DNA from 2 places in the Paenarthrobacter nitroguajacolicus genome. Region 1 is predicted to be linked to the other one. Evidence: riboswitches for the same ligand, from Rfam matches in the RefSeq annotation. Region 1 holds a riboswitch; the other holds the start of a gene.
What was found. A riboswitch is a leader RNA that binds a small molecule or an ion and turns the genes downstream of it on or off. The one in region 1 is predicted to bind thiamine pyrophosphate.

Region 1 (4,039 bases):
TCCTCGGCAAAGTGGTGGCAGCGAGCTTCCTGGTTCTGTACCTGGCTGTAGCCAAAGGACCCACGGTGCGTAGCGCCGTCGTCGCCGTTCCGTTGCGGAGCCATTCAGACCTGATGGTGACAGCTACCGGGCACGTGATCTCGCTGATCCCGGGTTCACTGGTGGTGGAAGTGGACCGCTCAACGTCCACGCTGTACTTGCACGCGCTCAACATTTATGAGGAAGCGGACATCGACAAGATCCGCGAGGAAACCCAAGTCATTGAGGCGAGATTGATCCGCATCATGGGCACGCGCGAAGAAGTCGCAGCCCTCAATGCAGAACAGCGCCCGGGAATGGAAGGGGCAACGCTATGAAGGAATTCGTTCTCGTGGCAACGGCTGTGATCCTTAGCCTCGCCGCGGCAGGGGCAATTGTCCGGATCGCTATCGGTCCGTCCTTGCTGGATAGGGTTCTGGCATCGGATGTCTTGCTGGCGATCCTGGGTGCCGCCCTGGCAATCGACATGGCAATGAACAAGCACCTGAACAACTTGATGCTGCTGGTGGCCCTCGCGGTGATCGGGTTCATTGGCTCGGTGACCGTGGCCCGGTTCGTAGCCGAACGGAGGGAGCAGAGCAATGAATCCTGATGCCACCGGCTTGGATTTTGTGATCGACGCCGTCACTGCACTGTTCCTGGTGGTGGGCGCACTGATGTCCCTCGGCGCTGCTATTGGCTTGTTGAGATTTCCGGACCTCATGAGCCGCATGCACGCGGCCACCAAGCCGCAGGTTTTGGGTCTGTTCCTCATGCTGGCTGCGATCGGCCTCCAGATGCGGACCTGGTGGGTATGGCCAGTCCTTCTGGTGGCGTGGATTTTCCAGCTCCTGACGGCCCCGGTTTCCGCTCACATGGTGGGCCGCTCCGCCTACCGCACCAAGCACGGGCATCGCGAAATGCTCACCAAGGATGAACTTGAAGCGGTTGTGCAGCGGGCGGCCGCGGGGCAAGAGCCCGGGAACCAGCGCTAGCAGCAGCGGAAACAACGAACGCCGGGACTACCCTCATGGGTGATCCCGGCGTTGTGTAGTGGTGCGGTTGCCTAGACGATGTCGTGGGTCTTGGCGAAGCGTGCAATGGCGCGCTGCGTGCCCCTGCTCGCCAGGACCTGGATGAGTGTGCTGACGAAGGCTGAAATCAGCGCGAAAGTCAGGGCCGAGCGAAGACTCGATTCCATGTCGTCGTTGCCCAAGGGTGGTTTGTTGCCCGTGGCCTTTTCCCACCCTTTGTTGACAAGTTTGGTACCTACGAAGCCTGCTCCGAGACTTACTCCGGCGCCGATCAGCTTGAAGAAGAGGTTCATGCTCCCAGCCTAACCGGCTCCAGCTCGTTCCAAGCGCTAGCGGCGGTTTTCCCGCTCCTTGAGGAACGCAGCCATGGAGCCGACAGGTGCCAGAACCGGAACAACATCGTGTTCGGCCGACCAAAGAGCATCCACGGTGGCGAACCCGGCGATTTGTTTGAGCAGGTAATACGTGGGCGGCATCAGTTTCAGGGTGCCCGCGGCCTCCGCCGCAAGAATGTCCGCTACCGGCATCCACAGTGATTGCCAGGCCTCCGTGGTCTGGTGCCGCGGTTCGGCCCCCGGGGAGGGCTTGGCAACATAAAAGTAGGTGTCGAATCGCTTGGGCATGTCTGTCGGTGTGATCCAGTTGGCCCACGGGCGGAGGTCAGAGGCGTCGATGCTGAGCCCGGCTTCCTCCTTGACTTCACGGATTGCGGCGGAAAGCACCGTTCCGGCGTTCTTCGTGGCTTCGCCCGCGCCACTGCAGATGGAGCTCTGCTGCCAGTCCGCCGCGTGGCGTTGAAGCAGGTCCGAGGGGTAGTCCCAGCCGGACTCGTCCGCGGCATCCACCCGTCCACCGGGGAAGACCACCATGCCGGCGGCGAAGTCCATGGTGCTCACCCTGTGCTGGACAAAGGCTTCGAGTCCGCCCGGGGAGTCACGGAGGAGGATGACGCTCGCGGCCAGGCGCGGCTGGGGCACTTCTGTGGGAAGGGGGAGGTCTTGCTGGGGAAGGTCAGTCATGAAGGTGCCCCTTTGCCGCGGTGGATTCTGCTGGTTCATTCTCTCAGGTCTCGTTGTGGGGCCCGGTGTGCAGGGAATGGTGTGGGGGAAGGGTGCAGAGTGGGCCTCGCAACGCACCCCCGTCTTGTTGTGGGGCCCGGTGTGCAGGGAATGGTGTGGGGGATGGGTGCAGAGCGGGCCTCGCAACGCACCCCCGTCTTGTTGTGGGGCCTGGTGTGCAGGGAATGGTGTGGGGTAAGCGTGCTGAGTGGGCCTCGCAACGCACCCCCGGAAGCCCTCGCAACGCACCTCCGGAAGCCCTCGCAACGCACCCCCGGAAGCCCTGGAACGCACCACCACTGCCGATTGTGACCGCCTGCCGGCAACAGACCAACACCCGCCACAGACTCAGGTGTAAACTGAACCAGCCCATCAGGGCAGATTTGATAACGACAGGGGAGCGCCGCCGTCGGACTCTGCAGAGATGCAGGAGACGCGAGGGCGCTGAGAGTGCGGACAGCCGCAGACCCTCGAACCTGATCCGGTTAGTACCGGCGCAAGGGAGTCGAGCTTCTCAGAGTGTCCGGATCCGGGCGGCGCAGGCCAGCCGGATTCCGGGGAGCACTTTCCCCTCCTGTAACCTCAGGAGGCAGAAAATGACCACGGTAAACGTGAAGAAGACCAGTTATAACTGGCGTGTTGTAGACATCGTTGTGGCGGCCTTGATCGCCATCGCGGGCGGCGTGATCTTCTGGGCATGGTCCCAAGGCGCCGCACTGGTATCCATCCCCATGAACGCGACGTATCCGCCTCTCACCGGCCTGATTGCCGGCGGCTGGATGATCCCCGCGGTCCTGGGCATGCTCATTATCCGCAAGCCGGGTGCAGCCCTGTTCTGCGAAACTGTTGCCGCCACCGGTGAGCTCATCATGGGTTCGCAGTACGGCACCACCGTGCTCATCTCCGGCGTTCTGCAGGGCCTGGGCGCGGAACTCATCTTTGCCGCCTTCCGGTACAAGAAGTTCAACCTGCCCACTGCCCTCCTCGCCGGTGCGGGCGCGGGCCTCTTCTGCGGCCTGAACGACTCCTTCCTCCCGTGGGGTTGGAACATCGCCTATGAAGCCGTCGACAAGCTGGCCTACATCACCTTCACCTCAATTTCCGGCGCAATCATCGCGGGCGCACTCTCATGGGTGGCGACACGCGGCCTGGCCAAGACCGGCGTGCTGAGTTCCTTCGCCTCGCGCAAGGCCGCTTCGGAGCCCGTCTTCAGCTGATGTCGGCCACGCAAAGCGGCACGGTGAGGCCTGCCGCCATCTCAGCCGAGGGCTGGGGTTGGCGGCATGCCGGCCGTGCCCAAGCTGCCATTCAGGGCCTCGACCTTCGGATCGAACCCGGGGAGCGCGTACTGCTGCTTGGACCTTCGGGTGCCGGCAAATCCACGCTCCTGCATGCCCTCGCCGGGGTGCTGGGGGATGAGGAAGACGACTCGGATGAGACCGGCTCCCTGCTGATCGATGGCGCCGCGCCCCGCGAGCAGCGAGGACGCGCGGGACTGATGCAGCAGGACCCCGAGACGCAGGTGGTTTTGTCGAGGGTCGGCGACGACGTTGCCTTCGGTGCGGAGAACCTTGCCGTGCCGCGGGACGAGATTTGGTCCCGTGTCCATGAAGCGCTCGACGACGTCGGGTTGCGTACCGCCGCCGGCGGAGGTCTGGCGTTGGATCACCCGACGGCGGCGCTCTCCGGCGGTCAGAAGCAGCGCCTTGCGCTTGCGGGCATTTTGGCGATGCGGCCCGGGCTGATCCTGTTGGACGAACCAACGGCCAACCTGGATCCTGCAGGGGTGCTGGAGGTCCGTGATGCTGTTGGGCGATGCCTGGACAAGACCGGCGCCACGCTGGTTGTGGTGGAACACCGCGTGTCCGTGTGGAAAGACCTGGTGGACAGGATTGTGGTCCTGCAGCCAGGGTCCAGCACGGCCGCAGG
Region 2 (4,039 bases), 1.4 Mb from region 1:
GCGCCCTCCGCCGCGTCGCAGCGGGTGGACACCGGCCCCAGGATTCAGTTGATGGCGATCAGGCAATCCGCTCATTCATCGCGGACGTCGGACGAGCCATGTCAGCTCAGGCTTCCTGAACTGCTTCCGTTTAAGTTCGTTGGGACCTGAAGTTCCGGCAGGTAGACCTTTCCGCCGGAGGCCAGGAACTCCTCGCTCTTTTCCCGCATCCCGCTGTACATCCCGGCGATTGCGGCCTGCGACTCTGCCGAACCATACTCGTCACGGATGTCCTGGCTGATGCGCATCGAACAGAACTTGGGGCCGCACATGGAGCAGAAATGCGCGGTCTTCGCTGGTTCGGCGGGCAGGGTCTCGTCATGGAAGGATTCTGCCGTGACCGGGTCAAGGGACAAAGCGAACTGGTCCCTCCAGCGGAACTCGAACCGTGCCTTGGAAAGAGCATCATCACGCTCATGGGCCCCCGGATGTCCTTTGGCGAGGTCAGCTGCGTGAGCCGCGATCTTATACGTGATGACCCCCGTCTTGACGTCGTCCTTGTTGGGGAGCCCCAGATGCTCCTTGGGGGTCACGTAGCAGAGCATCGCCGTGCCGTAGCGGGCAATCTCCGTGGCGCCGATTGCTGACGTGATGTGGTCATAGCCGGGGGCGATATCGGTAACCAACGGCCCCAACGTGTAGAACGGCGCACCCTTGCAGAGTTCCTGCTGACGCTCCACATTTTCCCGCACCAGATGGAAGGGAATGTGCCCGGGTCCCTCCACCATGACCTGCACGTCGAATTCCCACGCCCGCTGCGTCAGCTCCGCGAGCGTATCAAGCTCGGCGAACTGCGCGGCGTCGTTGGCGTCGGCGATGGAACCCGGGCGGAGACCGTCACCCAGGGAGAACGCGACATCGTATTTGGCGAAGATTTCGCACAACTCGTCAAAGTGCGTGTAGAGAAAGTTCTCCTGGTGGTGTGCCAGGCACCATCCGGCCATAATCGATCCGCCGCGGGAAACGATGCCCGTGACGCGGTTGGCGGTCAAGGGCACGTACCTCAGCAGGACGCCAGCGTGAATGGTCATGTAGTCCACACCCTGCTCGCATTGCTCGATCACCGTATCGCGGAAGATCTCCCACGTCAGCTGGTTGGCCTCCCCGTTTACCTTCTCAAGTGCCTGGTAAATAGGCACTGTTCCGATCGGAACGGGCGAGTTGCGGATGATCCACTCGCGAGTGGTGTGGATGTCATCTCCGGTGGAGAGGTCCATCACCGTGTCAGCGCCCCACTGGGCTGCCCACTGCAGTTTGTCCACTTCCTCTGCAATGGAGCTGGTGACTGCCGAGTTGCCGATGTTGGCGTTGATCTTGACCAAGAATGCCTTGCCAATGATCATCGGCTCGGATTCAGGGTGGTTGATGTTGTTCGGAATAATCGCCCTTCCCGCGGCGACTTCGCTGCGGACCAGCTCAACGTCACAGTTCTCCCGCAACGCAACGAACTGCATCTCCGGAGTCACGACGCCTTGTTTCGCGTAGTGCATTTGCGTGACGGTCTTACCCGCGACGGCGCGGCGCGGCACCGGTTGCGCACCCTTCCACTCCGCTGACGCGGCTCCACGCCGAACCGCGGACTTACCGTCGTCGAGCAGGTTCCTTTCCCGCCCCGAATAAGCCTCCGTGTCTCCGCGGGATTCGATCCATGGTGCACGGAAAGGCTCCAGGCCCACCACGGGATCGCTTCCGGGGCCCGCTGTTCGGTATACCTGCAGAGGTTTGTTTGCTTGCCCATTGGGAGAAGGCTCCAAGGCGATCTCCGTGACGGGGACCCGTATGCCGTTACCTGGGTCTTCCAGCCAAGCCAACGAATGGGACTTCAGGGATTGCGTTACAGTTTCCGCCGTATTTTGGACAGTATTCGTCTGGTTTTGGGCAGGGCTGTGCTGTGTTTCTGTGGTGCTCAAGGGAATACTCACTTCCTTCGCCGGCATTACCCGGACAGGTTCAACGGTCGCAGACTGCGTCAGTCCGATCTCAGCCCCTGCAGGGGCCCCCGTGTGGTCGTAGACGAAGCTACCACAGCTCCCGACGGGCTCCCAGTCACATGCAGGCACCAGGCTCCAACACGCCGCCCCCGCTACGCTTTTGCCATGGCCAACATCATCGAATTCAGCGGACCTGCGCTCGTATCGGCAGTCGAAGAGCGCCATGGGCTGTGGTCCGTAGACGGCATACTGACGTTTGAGCGTCCCGGTGCGACGCCGGACAGGATATTGGATGGCTGGGTCCTGCCAGGTTTGGTTGATGCCCACTGTCACATCGGACTCGGCCTTGGAGGAGCGGTGAATGAACAGGCAACGCTCGCCCAGGCCCAAGCAGACCTCGACGCCGGAACGCTGCTGATCCGCGATTGCGGATCGCCCGCCGACACCCGCTGGGTGCAGCAACGAACGGACCTGCCGCGACTGATCAGGTCGGGTCGGCATATCGCCCGGAGTCGGCGTTATCTTCGCGGTTTGGGTCATGAAATTGAGCCGCGGGAACTAGTGGAAACGGTCCGAAAGGAAGCCCGTGACGGAGATGGCTGGGTAAAACTTGTGGGCGACTGGATCGATCGCGGCGTTGGAGACCTCGCTGCCTCGTTCCCCGCGAAGACCGTCAAGGAAGCCATTTCCGCGGCCCATGATGAGGGAGCAAGGGTCACCGCGCATTGTTTCGGTGAGGACACCATCGATGACATGCTCGACGCCAATATCGACTGCATAGAGCACGCCACCGGACTCCTTCCGCGGCACCTTCCCCGTTTGGTGGAACAGTCAGTGCCCATCGTCCCCACCCTGGTCAACATCGCTACCTTCCCGGATATCGCAGCCCAGGCAGCGCCGAAGTTTCCGGAGTACGCGGACCACATGATGCGTCTCTGGGAGCGTCGTCGCGAGCGTGTGCTGGAGGCCTTCGAAGCGGGGGTTTCCGTCTATGCCGGTACTGACGCCGGTAGCGTGATCAAACACGGCAGGATTGCGGACGAAATGATGGAACTCCACGACGCCGGCCTTCCGCCGGCGGCGGTCCTGCACGCCGCCGCCTGGGGCGCCCGTGAGTGGCTGGGAGTCGAGGGCATCAGCGAAGGCGCAAGTGCCGACGTCGTGCTGTGCAGTGACGATCCGCGCCGTCATCCGGGTACCATCGCGGCGCTCAAACATGTCGTGCTCAGGGGTAATGTCGTTCGTTAGGAATAAATTGAAGCTTCAAGTAATTTAGATAGGTAAGAAGGTGCCGATGCGCGGCCACCTCAGAACCGGGAGCTTCACATGACCTCATCATTCAGCCAGGATCTTCTGCCTGCCGAACTCACCATGGGCACCGTCATGCTCAAGGTGGGCGACATGAAGGTCATGAGCGACTACTATCAGCGAGCACTTGGCCTGGAAGTCGTGGCTGAGCAGGATGGTGGCCTGTACCTCGGACGCGTAGCCAAGCCCGTTGTCCACCTTGCCCCCGCCGCGGGACTGCAGATTCCCGGGCGGGGAGAGGCCGGTCTGTTCCACACAGCAATCCTGTTCCAGGATCAGCCGTCGCTGGCCGCGACTATTGCTACGGCGGCGGAGTACGAACCTCGTGCTTTCGCAGGCAGCGCCGACCACCTGGTGAGCGAAGCGTTCTACTTCACTGACCCCGAAGGCAACGGAATTGAGCTTTACTACGACAAGCCGCGTGAGCTCTGGCAGTGGGACGGCAGCAACGTTGTGATAGACAATGTGGCCTTGCCCCCGCAGCGCTTCCTCCAGCAGCACCTGAGTGAAGCTGCCGTGACGGGTCAACGCGAGGCCGCTGCCGGGATCGGGCACGTGCACCTGCAGGTGGGTGACGTCGAAACTGCGCAAAAGTTCTATGTGGAGACCCTCGGCTTCGAGCGGACCGCAGGCTGGCATGGCCAGGCGTTGTTCGTTTCCGCCGGCGGCTACCACCATCACATGGCCATGAACGTCTGGAACAGCCGCGGTGCCGGCCCCCGAAAGGACACGCTCGGACTCGGGGAGGTTCTGATCGAAGT

Region 2: it holds a riboswitch for thiamine pyrophosphate, as region 1 does, so the genes downstream of both, thiC (phosphomethylpyrimidine synthase ThiC) here and KCX59_RS19680 (ECF transporter S component) in region 1, are expected to answer to the same signal.

Annotation. Positions count from the first base shown of each region.
Region 1 covers NZ_CP073234.1:4,173,148-4,177,186, reverse strand. Annotated here, with positions in the region: gene KCX59_RS19705 (Na+/H+ antiporter subunit E) at 1-356, shown strand, start outside; gene KCX59_RS19700 (monovalent cation/H+ antiporter complex subunit F) at 353-631, shown strand; gene mnhG (monovalent cation/H(+) antiporter subunit G) at 621-1,013, shown strand; gene KCX59_RS19690 (DUF4235 domain-containing protein) at 1,085-1,345, opposite strand; gene KCX59_RS19685 (NUDIX hydrolase) at 1,382-2,071, opposite strand; TPP riboswitch at 2,495-2,631, shown strand; gene KCX59_RS19680 (ECF transporter S component) at 2,707-3,327, shown strand; gene KCX59_RS19675 (ABC transporter ATP-binding protein) at 3,327-4,039, shown strand, end outside.
Region 2 covers NZ_CP073234.1:2,807,688-2,811,726, reverse strand. Annotated here, with positions in the region: gene KCX59_RS13390 (alpha/beta fold hydrolase) at 1-119, shown strand, start outside; gene thiC (phosphomethylpyrimidine synthase ThiC) at 102-1,949, opposite strand; TPP riboswitch at 1,945-2,052, opposite strand; gene KCX59_RS13380 (amidohydrolase family protein) at 2,136-3,218, shown strand; gene KCX59_RS13375 (VOC family protein) at 3,297-4,039, shown strand, end outside.